DNA from 3 places in the Rheinheimera sp. ATLC3 genome. Region 3 is predicted to be linked to each of the others. Evidence: predicted binding sites of a transcription regulator. Region 3 holds the regulator's gene; each other region holds the start of a gene.
The links. Region 3 encodes sigma-54, which starts transcription at its own class of promoters, with help from an activator protein. Its sites were predicted from a motif close to TGGCANGNTNCNTGCTT; they were not measured.

Region 1 (6,811 bases), 1.4 Mb from region 3:
TGGTGGCAAATATAGAGTAGCGGCGTTATCGCTACTCTATATTTAACTCTTTGAGTTTACGGGTCAGGGTATTACGCCCCCAACCAAGCCGCTTAGCGGCTTCCTGCTTATGGCCATGGGTAAAATGCAAAGCCTGCTGCAATACAGTGCGCTCAAATTCCGGACCTGCCTCTGCCAGAATATTTTCTTCGCCAGCGTTAAGTTTATGGCTGATCCAGCCCGCCAGCATATCCTGCCAGCTACCATCTTTCTGGCTGATAGACAAAGCACTGCTTTTAGGTGGTGTGGTCAACTCCGGGGGTAAGTCTGTGACGACTATATGTTTACCGCTGGCCATTACGGTTAACCAGCGGCACGTATTCTCCAACTGGCGTACGTTGCCTGGCCAGTCAAGCTGTGTAAGGAACTGTTCGGCTTCTTTGGTTAATATTTTTGCTTCTACATTCAGTTCTTTCGCCGCTAATTGTAAAAAATGCTGCGCCAGTTTCGGTATATCTTGCTTGCGTTCTTTCAATTGCGGCAAATGTACTCTGATAACATTCAGGCGATGAAACAAATCTTCACGAAATTTACCTTCACTGACCAGTTGCTCCAGGTTCTGGTGTGTCGCAGCTATGATCCTTACGTCTACGCCAATAGCCTGATGGCCGCCGACCCGGTAAAACTGGCCATCGGCCAGCACGCGCAATAAGCGAGTCTGTACATCAAGCGGCATATCACCTATTTCGTCGAGAAATAAAGTGCCGCCGTCGGCTTGTTCAAACCTGCCTTTACGCAGATTATTTGCACCGGTAAAAGCCCCTTTTTCATGGCCAAACAATTCAGATTCAATCAGATCTTTAGGGATCGCAGCCATATTCAGAGCGATAAAAGGGTGCTCTGCCCGAGGGCTGTGCTTATGCAGTGCGCCGGCGACTAACTCTTTACCGGTACCGGATTGACCATTTATCAGTACACTGATACTGGAGCGGGCCAGACGGCCAATGGCGCGAAATACTTCCTGCATCGCTGGCGCTTCGCCAATGATTTCCGGCGACAGGGACGGCGCAGCAGATTTATGTTTGGGTTGCCTTGCCAGCGCATGTTCCAGTGCCCGGCTAATCAATGCAACTGCGTCATTGACATCAAAGGGTTTGGGCAAATATTCAAAGGCGCCACGCTTAAATGCATTTACCGCGCTGTCCAGATCGGAATGGGCTGTCATGATGATGACCGGTAGCTCAGGCGCCAGCTCCTGCAGTCTGCTCAAAAGTGCCATGCCGTCGGTGCCCGGCATCCGGATATCGGATACCACCACAGCAGGTTGATCGTATTCCAGCCTTTGCAGCATCAAATCTGCAGATGCATAGCTCTCGCATAAAATATCCGCCCGGGCCAGGGCTTTTTCCAGAACCCAACGGATGGAATTGTCGTCATCAATAATCCAGACAGTATGACTCATCAGTTCAATCCTCAGTGTCTGCAATAGGCAGGTATAAAGTAAATTCGGTGTGGCCAGGCCAACTGTCACAGTCTATCCAGCCACCATGTTGATGGATAAGGGTTTGCGCAATGGAAAGCCCCAGACCGGTACCGCCGGCTTTACCACTAACCATCGGGTAAAACAGCGTGTCTTTTATCTCTGTTGGTATACCGGGGCCATTGTCGATTACCCTGATCAGTGCCACCAGTTTATAGCGTTTACCATGCAGCGTATGCTGATGCAGTACTCTGCTCTGCAGGCTGATAACTGGGTTCTCAGTGTGATCCAGGGCTTGCTGGGCATTGCGAACAATGTTTAGTAGCGCTTGCTCCAGCAGCTCAGGGTCGAATGCAAAATCCGGAATGCTCGGATCGTAGTCCCGGTAAAATTGCACTTGTCCGGCGTTGTCCATAATAGCCAGTTGACGCACTTGTTCTATCATCTGGTGTAGGTTGCTGCGGGTTCTCTGAGCCGGGCGGTAGGGGCCGAGCAGGCGATCAACCAGGTTTCGCAGCCGGTCCGCCTGGGCAATAATTAACTGGGTATACTCGGTCAGTTCTTCCGGCAAAGACTCTTCCAGCAGCTGGGCTGCGCCACGTAAGCCACCCAGTGGGTTTTTTATTTCGTGGGCCAGGCCCCGTATCAACTCACGCGCCGCAAGGTGCTGATGCTGTTGCAAGTTTTCAAGGCTTATCTTGCGTTGCTGGTCTACCTGGCGTAGCTCTAATAACAGATGTTCCACCGGTGTTTCGCACAGTGTTACTGAGATATCCAGCAACAAATGGCGGCCATCAGCCAGTACGGCCTGCACATCGCTGACGCCAAACCCCTGCTTACTGCTTAATGCGCTGGTAAAGTGTTGCGCTGTAATATCGCAGTGCAAAAACAGATCCGGAAAATACTGCTCGCTAAGACGTTTTTCACCTAGTCCGAGCACAGCACAGCAGGCAGTATTGAAATAGCGTACGGTCAGCTGCGCATCGAGCAGCATGACCGCAGTCGTTAAATGTTCACTGATATGGATATGTAATTGTTCTGTGCTTATCACGGTATTGGCCACTGTTTTATCCTTTGCACCAAACTGGTGCGAAGCTAAAACAGTGTAATTCAGCTTAGACTGAATTGCATAGCGTATGCACTAATTTGGTGAAATTACCGAAGCTCTATGTAAATAGAAGGTCGTTACAGGACTTGTTGCAATAAGCTTGCCGCTTTGGTCAAAAAGCTCCATCTGCAGTTTATGTTCGCCACGTTCTATATCCCGCAAGATAAATACTGCGTTGTTCTGCGGCTCTGCCTGGGGTTTACCATCTAACAGTAAACGTACGCGCAAACCACGTTCGAACATTGGGCTGATTTTGCCAGATACGTACACTGAGCCAGTGTTGTCACGTACTGTACCCTGATCTTCGGGTTGTGCAATTTCAACCTTGAACGGCTCTTTCGCCGGCTGTTTACGGGAAGGAAGGGTTGGATCTGTTGCTTCCATGATATTGGCCCGGCTTGACAGGTTCACTTCTTCTGCACCGGGTTGTGGGCTGTCAGAAAACACCAGAACGCCGTTTGCATCCCGGGTGACGAAAACTTTCTTACTTTCCTGCGCTTGTAATAAGTTGGCTGAAAACAATACTAGCAAGGTAAACAACACTTTATTCATGCATTAATCCATTTATATTTTATTATTATTCTGTTGTTCTAAATGGCTACTCTAGCCTGCTTTGTATTGTTTTTCTACAAAAAAAAAAGCTCACCGAAGTGAGCTTTTATCAATCAGACTGTTGTTACACGCTGTAGTACAGTTCAAATTCAAGCGGATGAACAGCAACTGCAACCTTGCGGGCTTCAGCACGTTTAATATCGATGTAGGCATCGATCATCGCATCAGACATTACGCCGCCTTTGGTGAAGATTGCACGGTTTTTATCCAGCTCATTCAGTGACTCTTCTAATGAAGTAGACACCTGAGGAATATTCGCTGCTTCTTCAGCTGGTAAGTCGTAAAGATCTTTATCCATTGCATCGCCTGGGTGGATCTTGTTCTGGATACCGTCTAAACCCGCCATCAACTGAGCAGTGAATGCCAGGTAAGGGTTAGCTGCAGGATCCGGGAAGCGACATTCAATGCGGCGTGCTTTAGCACTTGGTACCAACGGAATACGGATAGAAGCAGAACGGTTACGTGCAGAATAAGCCAGCATTACCGGTGCTTCAAAGTGCGGCACTAAACGCTTGTACGAGTTAGTTGATGGGTTGGTAAAAGCATTGATGGCTTTTGCATGCTTAATGATACCGCCAATATAGTACAGAGCCAGTTCTGACAAACCTGCGTATTTATCACCTGCAAACAGGTTAACGCCGTCTTTTGCCAGTGACTGGTGGCAGTGCATACCTGAACCGTTATCACCAACCAGTGGTTTTGGCATGAAGGTAACGGTTTTGCCATACAGATGAGCTACGTTATGGATAACGTATTTTAACTGCTGAACTTCGTCCGCTTTTTTAGTTAAGCTGTTGAATTTAGTTGCAATTTCATTCTGGCCAGCGGTCGCTACTTCATGGTGGTGCGCTTCAACTGTCTGACCCATTTCTTCCAGCACCATACACATGGCGCTACGGATATCATGGCCTGAATCTACTGGTGGCAATGGGAAGTAACCGCCTTTGATGCCAGGGCGGTGGCCTTTGTTGCCATCTTCATAGCTGGTGCCTGAGTTCCAGGCTGCTTCTGTTGAGTTAATTTTGAAGAATGAACCAGACATGTTTGTTTCAAACCGGATGTCATCAAACATGAAGAATTCTGGTTCAGGGCCAAATAAAACAGTGTCCGCAATACCGGTTGATTTAAGGTATTCTTCTGCACGTTTTGCAATTGAACGTGGGTCACGCTCGTAGCCTTGCATGGTGCTTGGTTCGATAACATCACAAGTAATGTTTAGCGTTGTTTCTTCAAAGAAAGGATCCAGTACGGCAGTTGAGGCGTCTGGCATCAGGATCATGTCTGAGTCATTAATGCCTTTCCAGCCCAGAATAGATGAACCGTCGAACATTTTGCCGTCTTCAAAGAAATCTTCGGTAATCTGGTTTGCAGGAACTGTCACGTGCTGCTCTTTACCTTTGGTATCAGTAAAACGTAAATCTACAAACTTCACTTCATTTTCTTTAATTAAACTCAGTACAGATGATGCAGACATGCATTCCTCCAATTAATCTGTTTTGAACTGATTTAGCGGTGTTGCTCCAATAAATGCCAGATATGTGCCAAAGCTTTAACACCATGAAATATATGTACTTTACCTAAGTATATTGGGCTATTAATTTTGAAGTTGCACCAATTAGGTGCCTATGTGCATCTTGATGGTGCATTGGTTGCAGGGTTAAGTCTAGTCATTGATTTACTGTTCGCTAAAAAAATTTGCCTAATTCTCAGTTGCAGTTTTTCTTTCCTTGTAAAAACAGAGTAGAATGTGCGCCCTTTCGTTTCAGTTAGTTTTGCCTGGTGGTCATTATGGTCATCTAGTGCCACAGAGGATAGTTCACATGAGCGTCACTGCAACAAATTTAGATAAGCTGCGCAACGTTGCCATTATTGCGCACGTTGACCATGGTAAAACCACTTTGGTTGACAAACTGCTGCAGCAGTCTGGCACCTTCGATGCCCGCGCAAAAATGCAGGAGCGCGTCATGGACTCCAACGCGCAGGAGTCTGAGCGCGGTATTACTATTCTGGCGAAAAATACGTCAGTACGCTGGAACGGCTACCATATTAATATTCTGGATACGCCGGGCCACGCTGATTTCGGTGGTGAGGTAGAGCGTGTTCTGTCTATGGCCGACTCGGTGTTATTGCTGGTAGACGCAGTAGACGGCCCGATGCCGCAGACCCGTTTTGTTACGCAAAAAGCTTTTGCTCATGGCTTAAAACCGATTGTTGTTGTAAATAAAATTGACCGCCCGGGTGCACGTCCGGATTGGGTTATTGACCAGGTGTTTGACCTGTTCGATAACTTAGGCGCTACCGATGAGCAGTTGGACTTCCCGATTGTGTATGCCTCTGCGCTAAATGGCTGGGCAACGCTGGATCACAACGAGCCTAAAGCGGATATTACTGACTTGTTCCAGGCGATTGTGGATCATGTTGCACCACCAGCGGTTGAGCTCGATGGCGAAACGCAGTTGCAGGTATCGCAGCTGGATTACTCAAGCTATTTAGGCATCATCGGTATCGGCCGTATTAAACGTGGTGCCTTAAAACCTAACCAGCAGGTAACAATCGTCGGTGCAGACGGCAGCAAGCGCAACGGTAAAGTGGGTCAGGTATTTGGTTATTTAGGCTTAGAGCGTGTTGAAACAACAGAAGCTTCTGCCGGTGATATCGTTGCCTTTACCGGCCTTGGTGAACTAAAAATCTCTGATACCATCTGTGCAACCACTAAAGTTGAAGCTTTACCGGCGCTGCAGGTAGATGAACCTACTGTTACGATGACCTTCCAGGTAAACACCTCTCCGTTTGCCGGTAAAGAAGGTAAGTTTGTTACGTCACGCCAGATTTTAGAACGCTTAAATAACGAACTGAAACATAACGTGGCACTGCGGGTTGAAGAAACCGATGACGGTGACAAATTTAAAGTATCAGGCCGTGGTGAACTGCACCTTGGCGTATTGATTGAGAACATGCGCCGTGAAGGTTTCGAATTAGCGGTATCACGCCCGGAAGTGATCATGAAAGTGGTTGATGGCGTGAAAATGGAACCAATGGAGAACGTGACCATTGACTGTGAGGAGCCTCATCAGGGGTCGATCATGGAGAAAATGGGTGAGCGTAAAGCCGAAATGACCAATATGCAGCCAGATGGTAAAGGCCGTATCCGTATGGACTTCCTGATGCCAAGCCGTGGTCTGATTGGTTTCCGTACCGAGTTCATGACAATCACCTCAGGTACGGGTTTGATGTATCATAGCTTTGATCACTACGGTGAGCATAAAGGCGGTACTATCGGTCAGCGTCAAAATGGCGTAATGATTTCAAATGCGATGGGTAAAGCAGCGGGTTACGCGATTTTCTCACTGCAGGAGCGTGGCCGCATGTTTATTAGCCACGCAGAAGAAGTGTACGAAGGTCAGGTTATCGGTATTCACAGCCGCAGTAATGACTTAACTGTTAACTGTTTGAAAGGTAAGCAGTTGACTAACGTACGGGCTTCAGGCACTGATGAGGCGATTAACCTGGTGCCACCAGTTCGCTATACGTTGGAGCAGGCACTGGAGTTTATTGATGATGACGAGCTGGTAGAGGTAACGCCAAAGTCAATCCGTATCCGTAAGCGTCATTTAACCGAAAATGACCGTAAA
Region 2 (6,811 bases), 580 kb from region 3:
TGCGCATTCTAACGCTGTTTTTGGCCACTATTGCGCTGGCGGTGTTATATCACTCCTGGCTGGATTTACCGCCTGTGCTTGGCATGATGACAGGGCTGGGCCTGCTACAGTTTTTTGGCTTCTTTCTGCGTAAAACGCTGCCCGGCTCACTGGCACGGAAAAAAGCGATGGCAGAGCGTGAAGGCGACATAGAGCGTATTCGCGCGCTGGGCCAAATAGTGCCATTTGATGTCTTTAACCGTATTGCCCGCGCCGAATGGGACACCTTACTGTTTTTCTACGGCGTGGTAATGTGTGTCGGTGGCCTCGGTTATATCGGTTATCTGGAAATGTTGTCAGTCGGTTTGTATGGCAGCGGTAATCCGACATTTGCGAACGTTATTTTAGGTTTAATGTCATCTGTGGTGGATAACATTCCGGTGATGTTTGCTGTATTGACGATGGAGCCGGCAATGTCACACGGTCAGTGGCTGCTGATTACACTAACTGCCGGTGTTGGTGGCAGCTTATTGTCTATTGGTTCTGCTGCGGGCGTTGCATTAATGGGGCAGGCACGCGGCTACTACACCTTCGCCGGTCATTTAAAGTGGGCGCCGGTGATACTGTTGGGCTACGGTGCCAGTGTTGTTACCCATTTATACCTGAATGCGCATTTATTTGATGTGTTCAGCAGCGCTGCCGCTCATTAATAAAGAATAAGGTGCTATCAACCGATAGCACCGTGTCGGGGGAACAGATGTCTAAAAAAGTGTATTGTATTGCTCAGTTTCTGCCCAAACCGGGCAAGGCCGATGAATTGTTTCAAGTGCTGCAGAGCCTGGAACCAAACAGTAACCGTGAAGACGGCTGTTTGCAGTACATTGTGACACGTCAGATAGAAAGCCCTTTTGCTGAAGGCAAAAGCTTTCCTATTGCCTTTAACGAAATCTGGGCCGACTTGTCAAGCTTTGAAGCGCACTGCCAGCGCGCTGAGATAAAGCACTTCTTTGAAACCTACTGCTTAGCCGAAGACGGCCTGGCAGCGGACTGGAACGTATGCATTTACAGCGACGAGCCAGCCAATTTCGATGCGCCTGCATTAAGCTGAAGCCTGATTCTGCTAGAAACAAAAAGCCCTGCATTGCAGGGTTTTTTTTGCAAAGTACTATGCTAGCTTAGTACTTTTAAGTGCACCGACGAGCAAATTATGAAAACGATAGGGTTGATTGGTGGTATGAGCTGGGAGTCGACCATTCCTTACTACCGGGCAATAAACGAAGGCGTGAAACAGCAGTTGGGTGGTTTACATTCCGCCCGGTGTATTTTGTATAGCGTTGATTTTCACGATATCGAGCGTTTACAACATGCCGGCGATTGGAACGCCGCCGGTGCCATGCTCGCTGATGCGGCTCGCTCGCTAGAGTTGGCCGGGGCCGATTTTATTGTGTTGTGTACTAATACTATGCATAAAGTTGCCGGCAGCATTGAAGCAGCGGTAAGCATTCCTCTGCTGCATATTGCCGACGCAACGGCTATGGCGGTTAAACAGGCCGGTTTTAGCCGGGTAGGCTTGCTTGGTACTAAATTTACCATGGAACAACCGTTTTACCGTGAATATCTGAATGACCAATATGGCATAGAAGTACTGCTGCCAAATGACGCCGAACGCGATAGTCTGCATCAGATTATTTATCAGGAGTTATGTCAGGGGATTATTAACCCGGAGTCGAAACAGACAGTGCGGCGTATGATGGCAGGGCTAGCCTGGCAAGGTGTGGATGCGATAATTCTGGGGTGTACAGAGATTGGTTTGCTGGTAGGCAAAGCGGATGCGGCAGTACCGTTATTTGACACCACACTGCTACATGCCGAAGCAGCAGTAGATAGGGCATTAAAAGGCTAAGCGGCAGGCATAAAAAAGCCGCCCTGACCGGCGGCTTACAACCAGGCTAGCGGTTTACTTTTGTTTACGGCGTAATCTTAACGCCACCAGAGCGCTGCCCAGAATAAAAATACTGGCAGGTGCCGGTACCGGATTAGATGGATTCTCAGTTTGCTCACCCACAAAAGCAATCAGGTTTTTCGTCAATTGTTGTGAATTAGGCAGATCAAAGTCGTTCATCATAAAATTCACATCCAGGATTGTTGTCAAGGCACCAGCCATAGCATTAGCCAGGCTGCCAGCAGTAAAGGCGACACCTGAACCGACAGAGCCGTCAGCCCTCGACGTGATCCACTGACCGGTTCCTTTATTATTAAAACAGCCCGACGCAGCGTAATTAACCTCAGACACATCATTCGGGCCGGTAAAAGGTGCATGTACCATCTGAGTACCATCAGAGCAATCGTTATAGCCAAGATCGCCGCCACCCAGAGAGGAGATTAGCGACAGTACTGAGTTATTCCGTTCCATAAAATTGCTGTTTTCGCCCATCAAAAACAAGCCACCACCATTTACCAGATAGTTGCTGTAGGCTGTCTGGTCGATACTGTCCAAGGCTGCGGCATTGAAAAAGCGTACGTCCCATACCTGAGCGTAAGAAGATAAATCACCCAGCAGATCGTCAACGATAGTTACTGTGTTGCCAACGGCTTCGTGTAAGGTTTTAAGGTTATCTGTCAGCGCTGAGGTAGTACCTGGTTCAGTAGTTTGGTTTGCACCATTAATAATTAAAATCGGACCGGCCATTGCTGCACTAGAGACCATTAAACCAGTAGCGCATAGTATTGTTTTAAGTAACTTCAATTTTTTCTCTCCATGAATAAATGTTAATGTCTGTACAATTGCGCAACGTCAGCAAAAAGCGTGCCTGTATTATTTTTGTTTAAATTCATTTAGTTATAATCAATGGTGTTGATGTGTGTAAACTTTTTTGACGGTATTGAGTGTGCGTGATGTGCAACCCGATAAAGCAAGCATTGCGAGACTTGGTAAAAATGGTTAGGTTGTTAACCACGGTTTCGCATAGCGTTGAGGGCAGGGCCTGGATACTTTATTGATAATTATACTCTGCACCTTTGCTGCCGGCCTGGCGATGCCAGCTGGTGCGTTATTGGCTGCCGTTGAGCATATCCGGCCACATTGGCTGGAAAAAGAGTTTCGCCACAGTGTTTTGGCCTTTGGTGCCGGTGCGCTGTTATCTGCAGTTGCTTTGGTACTGGTGCCTGAAGGCATAAAGCATCAGGCGGTTATACCCGCAGCGCTGTGGTTTGTTGCCGGTGGTTTTGGCTTTATGCTGCTGGATATTATATTGAAAAAAGCCAATACGCCGGCCAGTCAGCTCGCGGCAATGCTGGCAGATTTTATCCCGGAATCGGTTGCGCTTGGTGCCGCGTTTAGTGCAGATCCTAATACAGCCATCTTATTAGCCGGTATTATTGCATTACAAAATCTACCCGAAGGTTTTAATGCTTACCGGGAGCTCAACCCCTCTGATGGCTCTAAATGGCGGCTGATCATCAGTTTCAGCGCTATGGCGCTACTTGGCCCGGCTGCCGGCCTTGTCGGTTATGTTTGGTTACAGCAGCAGCCGGTCATAGTGAGTGCGATGATGCTATTTGCCGCCGGCGGTATCCTGTATTCGGTGTTTCAGGATATGGCACCGCAGGTAAAGCTGGCGCGTCACTGGGGCCCACCAATGGGCACAGTGCTGGGGTTTATGCTCGGTATGACAGGCTTTATGCTGGCACATCAATAGGTTGGTTGCTTAGGTTTACAACGTTATTTACAGGATAATGGCATGGAAACAGCATATCTGGAGTATGCGGCGAACGGGTTTTATCTGCTGGCTGTATTTCTGGCAGCGCGCAATAGCATTCATACCTGGTGGCTGGGTATTATTGGTTGCCTATTGTTTTCCGCACTGTTTTATCAGGTCAAACTTTATGCTGAGGTGCTGCTGATGCTGTTCTTCGTCGCCACCAACTGCATAGGCTGGTATCAATGGGGCCGGCAAAGCGGCGTCAAACAGGTTACGAATACGCCACTGTGGCGTCTGGTGGGCTACAGCGCTCTGGCAGCACTGGTAACGTTGCTGTACGGCTACATATTACACAGCATGACGGATGCCTATGCCCCCTTTATTGATTCCGCTATTTTGATGTTCAGCGTGATTGCGCAGTTTTTATTGATGAACCGCAAACTCGAAACCTGGTGGTTCTGGCTTGTTGTGAACACGGTAGCGGTACCGCTGTATTTTTCGCGTGAGTTACAGCTGACCGCTATCGTCTATATTGGCTTCTGGTTTAACGCCTGGTACGGCTTATACCTGTGGCGTAGGTTACGCAATGCCAGCCTTACACAGGACTAAGCCGGTTAGGCTGAAAAAATGAGTTTATCCTGCAGTTTCTGCGGCAGCTGCTGCAAATCAGTGGCGTTACTGCTGACGATGACCACGTTTGCTTTAGGCATAGCCAGAGTGATGCCCTGATAACGTTCATCGGCAAACTGTGCTTTAAAGGCCAACTCAACTTCTTTGGGTACCACAAAGATCGTGGCATAGCCGCTGTCGGTTTTTACTGCCAGATGCAAAGAGCGCACCCCCTGAAAGGTACAGTAACGGGCATAAATAATGTCGTCCTGCCAGTCTTGCAGGCTGGCATCAAAGTCTGCAAGTTTCAGATTTACTGCACTGACCGGCTGCACTTGTGCATGCTTTAGCAGGTAGTTTTCTTCATGGTAAACATGGGCCAGAGCATGACCGCCTAAATCTGTTGCAAAGCTGTTGTAGTAAAGTTGTAAGCCTAATACTGAAACTACAGCAATACTGGCCGCCATCGCCAGCGGTGTAAACCAGTTACGGCGTGGCTTTTGCTGTTGCTGTGGTATCTGCAACAAGCGCTCTGCCAGCATCGGCGGTACCGGGATATGTAGTGCATCTTCTAACTGGCGCTGCTGTTGCTGTAATTCACAGGCAAAACTGCGCAGGTCGTTGTCGTTGGCAATTGCGGCCAGTACTTTTGGCTCAGTGCTAAAAGGATCTGCCATTAAAATACGGCGTAATTCAGTGTTATCCATGGCTGGATCCCCCTTGTTGCATCAGGCTGTCGCGCAGTAATTTACGCGCCCGGAATAGCCGGGTGTTAACGGTGTTTACATTCAATTGCAGCACAGCGGCTATCTCGTCGCTGCTAAAGCCACCAAGAACCTGCAATACCAAAGGCTCGCGGTATTCTTCAGCTAATGCCGCCATATGGCGGCGCAATGTGTCATTATCACAGTCCTGTTCGGCACTGGTCTGGCTGGTATCGGGCAGGCTTTCCTGCTCGGTTGCATCATCATAATCAAACTGACGCCGCTCGAAGCGCCTGGCGTTTTCCCGCCGTACTATCGTGATTAACCAGGCTTTGGCAGCACCGGCATCAAGCAAGCTATCAAGGCTTTTCCAGGCCCGCAGAAAGGTTTCTTGTACCAGATCCTGGGCTATATCCGGGTCTTTGCACAGCCAATAGCCATAGCGGTATACATCAGCATGATACAGCTGCACCAGCTGCTCATAACGCTTGGTTTTGCTGCCACTGTTGTCAAAGGCTACCACTGCAGCGTTATTGCTTGTCAGTGTTGTTGCAGAGTTTTCAGCCATCGGCCTGTTATCTTTGGTTGATTCTGCTGCCAGCCTAGCGTTATTTCGTTGTGCTGGCAAAAAATGTAGCTCACCCATGTTGTAGCTCCGGTACAGTTCGCTGACCCGGTACTTTGCGCATCAGGTAATAATCGACACTGGTATAGCGGCCGCCACCGCTAAAAAACAGACTGACGAGCATTAAAAAGTAGGTAGCAGCGAACTCAATACCATTGTTCAGGATAACAATGCTGCCATTGCTGGTCAGCCAGTCGTAATTACCGTGCTCCTGCAATATGTTGCGGGCTGCACTGAGCTGCTGCGCCGAGTTAACAACCTGCTCGTTTGCCAGCCAGCTGCTGCTATCGGCAATCGCCAGCCAGCCATTTGGCCAGTGTACGGCGAAGATCGCCACCAGCATGGTTACCATCAGTGGAATGCTGACCAGACGGGTGAATAACCCAAACAACAGTAAGATAGCTCCCAGCATTTCAGCGGCAATGGCAAGGGTTGCCATCAGGGCCGGTACCGGTAAGCCCAGGCCCCATTCTGTGTTACCAAACCAGGCGATAGTGTCATCGATATGCTGATATTTGTTCCAGCCGGCCTGCAATAAAACCGGCGCCAGATAAAGCCGCAGTAAAAAAGGTGCAAAGCCGGATAAATGCTGGCTTTTTGCCACGGCACGCTGGTACAGCGATATAACAGTCTGCATAGATACCTGAGTGATAAAATCAATAACTTTGCTATAAGAACGGCGGCAGTGCAGAAATATTTCAGCGCAGTATGAATTTACTGCGCCGGGGGCGGGGCTAAAGTGGCTTAGTGCACGCGATACAGGCGGCAGAAAAAATCGATTACAGCATCTGCATCCAGGTTAGTAAAGCGCACTTTGCGTTTGGCTATGATGGCTTCACCCAGCGTTTTTAACGTGTGTTCCAGTGGCAGGCCGCTAGGACGTTCCAGCTCATGGTCTGCAAACAAAAAGTTAAGGGCGGCACTGGCGTAGGATTTACCCGGTGATAAAGAAACCAGTTCCAGCTCCTGCAAACGAACACCCAGGTTGCGGATCCTCTCTAAGCGGTAAGTTTCTTTCATAATTGGCCCCGTGTTATCTATGCCTTGGTAAACACTGTATCGACAACAGGGGGTATTTCTTTAGTAAAACGATGAAATTGACCAGTACAGCTAAGCTGCTTTTTGCTAGTATACCCGCCATAACAGTTGGTTACGCTAAGGTATTACATGACCCAACATCCACATCCCCTGGC
Region 3 (6,811 bases):
TGCCGGCTTACCGCCTTTGTCCGGTTTTATTGGTAAGCTTATGTTGCTACAGGCGGTGACGGAACCTGCAAACCGCGCCTTACTTTGGACGGTGATATTAATGTGCAGCCTGCTGGTGATAGTGGGCTTGTCGCGTGCTGGCAGTACGTTGTTCTGGCGGGTAAGTGGTGGTGATGCAACTGGTGATAAGGCCGCGCCATTACAGGTATTTGCTGTATGCTGGCTGTTATTGGCCAGCCCGTTACTGGTGGTATTTGCCGGACCTTTAACTGAGCTGACGCAACAGGCTGCGGCACAGTTATATGATACGGACACTGCCGCCAGGACAATACTTGGCTCCGCCACTGCAGAGGGGGATGCGCCATGAGATTTGATGCAAAGTATCGCTGGCTGCCCACGCCATACCGCAGTGTCATGCTGTTTGTTGTCTGGTTATTGCTGAACCAGAGCATTGAGGCTGTACATTTATTTTTTGGGGTTGTGCTGGCACTGCTTATCCCATTATTGATACAGCGCTTTCGTGATCCTCAACCTGTCATCGAACGGCCATTGCTGGCACTGCGCTATATGCTGCGGGTACTGGCCGACATAGTGGTTGCCAATGCTCAGGTAGCAGTGCTGATCCTGGGGCCCAAAAGGCGGCTAAACCCGGCGTTTGTCAAAGTACCCCTGGATCTGCAGCACGAGCTACCTATAACGATTCTGGCCAGTACGGTGTCGATGACGCCGGGCACCGTAAGTGCGGAAGTGCTACCCAGCACTGAAAGCATTAAGCCAGGTGAGCCCTTACCACAACGTTGGTTATTAATTCATGTACTGAACCTGACTGATGAGGCGGCGCTAATTGAATCAATTAAACAGCGCTATGAAGCCCCACTAAAGGAGATTTTCAATGCTGGATAATGTCATTATGCTGGTGTTTGCAATGATCAGCATTGCACTGTTGCTAAACCTGTGGCGGTTGCTGCGGGGGCCCAGCCTGCCAGACCGTATTCTGGCGCTGGATACCATGTATATAAATAGTATTGCATTGATCATTTTGTATGGTCTGCTTATGGGCTCGCCGCTGTATTTTGAGGCCGCACTGCTTATTGCTATGCTGGGGTTTGTCAGTACTGTCGCCGTTTGTAAGTTCTTATTGCGCGGCGACATTATCGAGTAGGAGAGTACTATGCAACACTGGATGGAATGGGCAATCGCGTTTTTTCTGCTACTGGGCGGCAGCTTTGTGTTGATAGGGTCTATCGGTCTGACCAGGATGCCTGACTTTTTTATGCGTCTGCACGGGCCGACCAAAGCCACAACGCTTGGTATGGGCGGCATACTGCTGGGGTCAATTTTTTTCTTCAGCCTGACCGGAGATGTGAGTATTCACGAACTGTTGATTACTATTTTTCTGCTGATCACAGCACCAATCAGTGCTCATATGCTGATTAAAACAGCGTTACATCATAAACTGACTGCGATCAGTAAAACACGTGGGTTGGATAAAATACCCCCTGCTCAGGTGAAAGCGCATGATAGGAATGTGTAGCTAAGATTGAATGGCGGTGTACAAAGGGTTATTAGCGTAGCTAGTTTTCGTCGAAGCCGTTTTTAATAAGATCGGCGACGGCTCGTAGCGCCTGTGTAGCGTCTTCACCATCTGCACAAACCAGCAATGTCTTGCCTTTGCTACTCGCCAGCATCAGCAGTGCCAGCACACTGCTAGCGTCTGCTGTCTTATCTTCCTGTACCAGTTCAATTTTTGCCTGAAACTGCTGACATAACTGTGCCAGCTTGGTGGCTGCCCGGGCATGTAACCCAAGTTGATTTACAATAGTGACTTCTTCACTGCACTTCATCAGCTTGCTCTGCCGTGATGGCGTACCAACTCACGATGGCGTGTTTGCACGTCGTCTCTTAAGTTACGGTAACTTTCAGCCAGGCTTTCAACGATATAGACAGAACGGTGTTGGCCGCCGGTGCAGCCAATTGCAATTGTTAAATAGCTGCGATTATTACGTTCCAGATGCGGTAGCCAGGTACTGATAAAACTGTTTATTTGCCAGATATACTTGGCGACTACCGGTTCAGAAGCCAGATAGTCTTTGACTGGCTGGTCCAGCCCGGTCAGCGGCTTTAAATCCGGCTCCCAGTGTGGATTGGGCAGGAAACGGGCATCAAATACAAAATCGGCATCTTTAGGGATGCCATATTTAAAGCCGAAAGATTCAAACAGAATGACCAGTCGGCCGGTTTTTTGGCCCAGAATACGTTCGCGCAGCTGCTCAGCCAACTGATACACATTTAACTCAGTAGTATCAATGTACAGGTCAGCCCGGCTGGATATCGGGTCAAGTAATTGCTGCTCGCGGGATATAGCATCGTCCAGTGACATCGCCTGATGGGATAACGGGTGCAGGCGACGGGTTTCGCTGAAGCGCTTAATTAAACTGGCATGATCGGCGTCCAGATACAGAATAGTTAAATCCAGCTTTCGTGGCAGATAGGACAGGATCTCAGCCAGCTCATCGGGGTCTTGTGGCAGATTTCGAACATCTATACTGACAGCAACACGCTCGTACTGCCCCATCACTGTAGTGGCCAGCGTTGGTAGCAAATTAACAGGGATGTTATCTACACAGTAGTAGCCAAGGTCTTCCATCACACGTAAGGCAACAGATTTGCCTGAACCGGAACGACCACTAACTACCAACAGCTTCATTTTGCTGTTTCCATTGAGCTGTAGTCGACCAGCAACTGGTATAACTGCTGGTTTGTTTCTGCATGACGGATTTTTTTAGTCAGCTCTTTCTGGCTCAATAGTTTGGCGATGCCTGCCAGTGTACTTAAATGAGCCTGACACTGATCTTCCGGGATCAGAATCGCGCAGAATATATCGACCGGTTGATTGTCTATCGCGTCAAACGGAATCGTTTCTTTACTGACTACGAATACTAACACCGGCTGAGTGACAGTTTTGAGTTTGCCATGGGGGATCGCAATGCCGCCACCTATGCCTGTAGAGCCTAGTTTTTCCCGGGTCATCAGAGCTTCAAGGATACTGTACTCAGATATGTCTGGCAGGCGCTGATGTGCTAGCTCAGCAATATATTCCAGAATACGTTTCTTGCTGTTAAAAAGAACTGCACTTTTAGTGCAGTTCTCGGTAAGCATTGCGGTTAAATTCGTCATAATCTAATCAGTGTCGGGCTATTTTCTCTTTATGCTTAATGACCTGGCGATCTAACTTGTCTATCAACTGGTCTATGGCAGCATACATATTTTCATCTTCAGATACTGCGAATACTTCAGCACCATTAAGATGCAGCTTAGCTTCAGCAATCTGTTTCAATTTTTCCACGTTTAGGATCACATGTACATTGTTTATATGATCAAAGTGCCTTTCCAGTTTGGCAAATTTACTATCTACGTATTGTTTTAAGGCAGTGGTGATTTCAACATGGCGACCGGTCAGATTGATTTGCATAGACATATTCCTTCTTTTAGGCTTATTTACAGCAAGGTCTTGCGTTGATTTGACGGCGGAATATACAGAGACTCACGATACTTAGCGATGGTACGCCGCGCAACGTTAATGCCCTGTTCCATCAGAATATCGGCCATTTTACTGTCACTAAGCGGTTTGGCCGGATTCTCCGCCGCCACTAATTTCTTAATAAATGCACGAATAGCTGTCGAAGAACATTCTCCACCACTTTCTGTACTCACATGGCTGGAAAAGAAGAATTTAAGCTCAAATATACCCCGGGGTGTATGCATATATTTCTGCGTCGTGACTCGCGAGATTGTCGATTCATGCATGCCAACCATTTCGGCAACGTCATTTAACACCATAGGCTTCATCGCTTCCTCTCCGTGCTCAAAAAAAGCCTGCTGCTGCTGAACGATACAATTTGCCACTTTTAATAACGTTTCGTTGCGGCTTTCCAGACTTTTCAGAAACCATTTTGCTTCCTGCAGATGAGAGCGGATAAACTGGGTATCTGCGCTATTTTTTGCGGTACGCGACATCGCGGCATACTGCTGGTTTATACGTACTTTAGGCATAGCGTCAGGGTTTAGTTCAACCTGCCAACGGCCTTTTACTTTTATCACGCTAACGTCCGGAATAACGTATTGTTGCTCTTCACGAATAACGTCAGCGCCTGGGCGGGGGTTAAGGCTATGGATCAGCCGCATGACTTCCCGTAACTCGTCTTCTTTCAGTTTAGTCACACGCATCAAAGAACGAAAGTCACGGTTAGCTAAAAGTTCTGTATGGTCACGGATCATGCTTTGCGCAGCTGACAGGAAGGGGGTATCCGCGGCAAACTGGCGTAGTTGAACCAGCAAACACTCCTGAATAGATCTGGCACCAACCCCCACCGGGTCGAATAACTGAATACGCTTAATGACGGCTTCAACTTCGTCGGCTTCGATATCCTCTATCCCCAGCGACTCCAGAATCTCCTCGCAGCTGATGGTCAACAGGCCATTGTCGTCAATGGCTTCAATAATAATTTCAGCTATTGCCCGGTCAGTATCCGAGAAGGGCGTAAGTTGCATTTGCCAGCGCAGGTAGTCCTGTAACGTTTCACTGGTTTCACCCTGATAGACAAAATCTTCATCGCTGCCGCTGTTTCCGGCACTTACCGGCGCTGCACTAACCAAATCATCCCAGTTGTTGTCCAGCGGCAAGTCTTCCTGAATATTCTGCTCTGACATCGCTTCACTGCTGTCAGGTTCGCTCGGCTCATAGTTGTCGTCTGCTATCTGTTCTGAGTCGGTAGAGTTGAGTGAGGAAGGATCTGAGGTGTCTTTGGCATCAGCAGAAAAACTGTCATAGTCGTCTTCGGCTTCCAGCAATGGATTGGCATCCAATGCTTCCTGAATTTCCTGTTGCAACTCAATCGTTGACAGCTGTAACAAGCGTATAGCCTGCTGCAACTGCGGCGTCATGGTAAGTTGCTGTCCTAAGCGAAGTTGCAAAGAGGGCTTCATCTACTTCTACCGTTATCCTACTGAATAATGTGTTGAGATTGTTTTTCGCTAACTATAGCCTGAATTGCTCACCGAGGTATACATCACGGACCTTCTGATTTGCCAATACCTCTTGCGGTGGTCCCGACGCAATCAGCTCGCCATGACTGACAATATAGGCAATTTCGCAGACATCAAGCGTCTCGCGCACGTTGTGGTCGGTTATTAATACACCAATACCGCGCTGACACAGATGCTGGATAATCTTTTTGATATCCAGTACTGATATTGGGTCTACGCCGGCAAAAGGTTCGTCGAGCAGAATAAAAGCCGGGTCTGCTGCCAGTGCCCTTGCTATCTCTACCCTGCGCCTTTCGCCACCAGACAGGCTCATGCCAAGACTATGCTTGATATGGCCAATATGAAATTCTTCCAGTAAATCGTCTGCTATTTCTTCGCGTCTGCTGGCACTGAGATCTTTGCGGGTTTGTAATATAGCCAGCAGGTTTTCATATACCGTCAGCTTGCGGAAAATTGAACTCTCCTGCGGCAGATACCCTATGCCCTGACGGGCCCGGGTATGAATGGGGTCGAAGGTGATATCTTTGTCGTTCAGGCTGATATGACCTTTGTCTGATGGCACCAGACCGACAATCATATAAAAAGTCGTCGTTTTGCCTGCCCCATTGGGCCCGAGCAAACCGACGATCTGACCTGCATTCACTTCAAGGCTGACATCTTTAACAACTTGCCGGCCTTTGTAACTTTTCGCCAGGTGCGAAGCAACTAACTTCATGGATTATTCTTTTCCTCCGGCGTAAAAATCGTTGTTACGCGTTTTGACTCGTTACTTTCCGCACTTAGTTGCTGTTTTTCCACGTTATATTTGATAATGGACGCTTTGACAACACTACCGCTTTGCGTCAGCTCTGCGTCTCCACTCAACGTCAGAGTGCGGTTTGACGGCTCATACCGCATTTCACTTGCCGTGGCGGTAACCGGCTTACCATCCGCTAATAACTGAGAATAACTCACGGGTGAACCGGTAGCGATATATACCTCTTTGCCCTTGCCTGCACTGGCATTAATCTCCAGCTGGTCGGCTTTCATCTGTAGTGAGCCTTGTGTAATCACCACATTATTACGATAAGTCAGGACGTTTTCCTGCACTGAAACCAGATTATCGGCATCGATCTGAATTTGTTGGGTGTAGTCTGGCTGTGCAGCCATCACCGCAGAGCTGCTTAGCAGCAGAGCTAAGATAAGATTATTCTTCATTACGATATACCGTCTGCTCATGTTGTACTAACTGGAAAGTTTTGCTGGTCAAGTCAGCTTTAATGCCACTACCTTTGATATAAAAGCCTTGTCCCTGAATTAACACTGGTTGGTTGTTTTGTAACTTGTTGTCAGGGAACAGCATTTCCAGCGTATCTGTCTCAAGCCAGTCAATAAGCTCATTTTGCTGCAGGCTATCAATTCTGACCTGTTGCTCAAGGATTATTTTATCCTGGGGGAACCATACCGCGTATTGACTACTGGCTTGCCAGCTTGGCTGATGATCTTCGTTATACAGGGTATACACTGGCTTTTCAAACTGTGTAAATCCCAGTAGTTCAAAATGTTCAAGTCGTTGTGCACTGACGCTGTCTACCAGATAGCCATCACTGTCAAACAGTCGTCGGGTAATATTCTGTGCAATATAGTCAGGCATCAGTTCCTGATCGGTTTGCAAGGCATCATTGCTGTCAGTAGGTTCAAACCAAAGATAAGCAGCGGTGCCGGTCAGTATCAGAACGAGTAAAACCAGTATTTTTCTCATGTGCTACTGCCATCAAATAGGCCG

Region 1: the regulator sigma-54 is predicted to act here: its motif matches at 4,707-4,723, upstream of glnA (glutamate--ammonia ligase).
Region 2: the regulator sigma-54 is predicted to act here: its motif matches at 2,775-2,791, upstream of AC5SV9_RS05890 (PEP-CTERM sorting domain-containing protein).

The regions. Positions count from the first base shown of each region.
Region 1 covers NZ_CM182103.1:3,193,248-3,200,058, forward strand. The annotation lists gene glnG (nitrogen regulation protein NR(I)) at 32-1,441, opposite strand; gene glnL (nitrogen regulation protein NR(II)) at 1,446-2,522, opposite strand; gene AC5SV9_RS14770 (DUF4124 domain-containing protein) at 2,601-3,119, opposite strand; gene glnA (glutamate--ammonia ligase) at 3,244-4,653, opposite strand; gene typA (translational GTPase TypA) at 5,000-6,811, shown strand, end outside.
Region 2 covers NZ_CM182103.1:1,244,994-1,251,804, reverse strand. The annotation lists gene nhaD (sodium:proton antiporter NhaD) at 1-689, shown strand, start outside; gene AC5SV9_RS05900 (putative quinol monooxygenase) at 737-1,087, shown strand; gene AC5SV9_RS05895 (aspartate/glutamate racemase family protein) at 1,187-1,882, shown strand; gene AC5SV9_RS05890 (PEP-CTERM sorting domain-containing protein) at 1,937-2,668, opposite strand; gene AC5SV9_RS05885 (ZIP family metal transporter) at 2,976-3,677, shown strand; gene pnuC (nicotinamide riboside transporter PnuC) at 3,720-4,289, shown strand; gene AC5SV9_RS05875 (DUF3379 family protein) at 4,295-4,996, opposite strand; gene AC5SV9_RS05870 (sigma-70 family RNA polymerase sigma factor) at 4,989-5,639, opposite strand; gene AC5SV9_RS05865 (HvfX family Cu-binding RiPP maturation protein) at 5,632-6,255, opposite strand; gene AC5SV9_RS05860 (hypothetical protein) at 6,363-6,638, opposite strand; gene AC5SV9_RS05855 (Lon protease family protein) at 6,786-6,811, shown strand, end outside.
Region 3 covers NZ_CM182103.1:1,826,509-1,833,319, reverse strand. The annotation lists gene AC5SV9_RS08575 (monovalent cation/H+ antiporter subunit D) at 1-367, shown strand, start outside; gene AC5SV9_RS08570 (Na+/H+ antiporter subunit E) at 364-903, shown strand; gene AC5SV9_RS08565 (K+/H+ antiporter subunit F) at 893-1,162, shown strand; gene AC5SV9_RS08560 (Na+/H+ antiporter subunit G) at 1,172-1,534, shown strand; gene AC5SV9_RS08555 (HPr family phosphocarrier protein) at 1,575-1,844, opposite strand; gene rapZ (RNase adapter RapZ) at 1,844-2,707, opposite strand; gene ptsN (PTS IIA-like nitrogen regulatory protein PtsN) at 2,704-3,177, opposite strand; gene hpf (ribosome hibernation promoting factor) at 3,185-3,472, opposite strand; gene AC5SV9_RS08535 (RNA polymerase factor sigma-54) at 3,499-4,986, opposite strand; gene lptB (LPS export ABC transporter ATP-binding protein) at 5,039-5,761, opposite strand; gene lptA (lipopolysaccharide transport periplasmic protein LptA) at 5,758-6,243, opposite strand; gene lptC (LPS export ABC transporter periplasmic protein LptC) at 6,233-6,787, opposite strand; gene kdsC (3-deoxy-manno-octulosonate-8-phosphatase KdsC) at 6,784-6,811, opposite strand, start outside.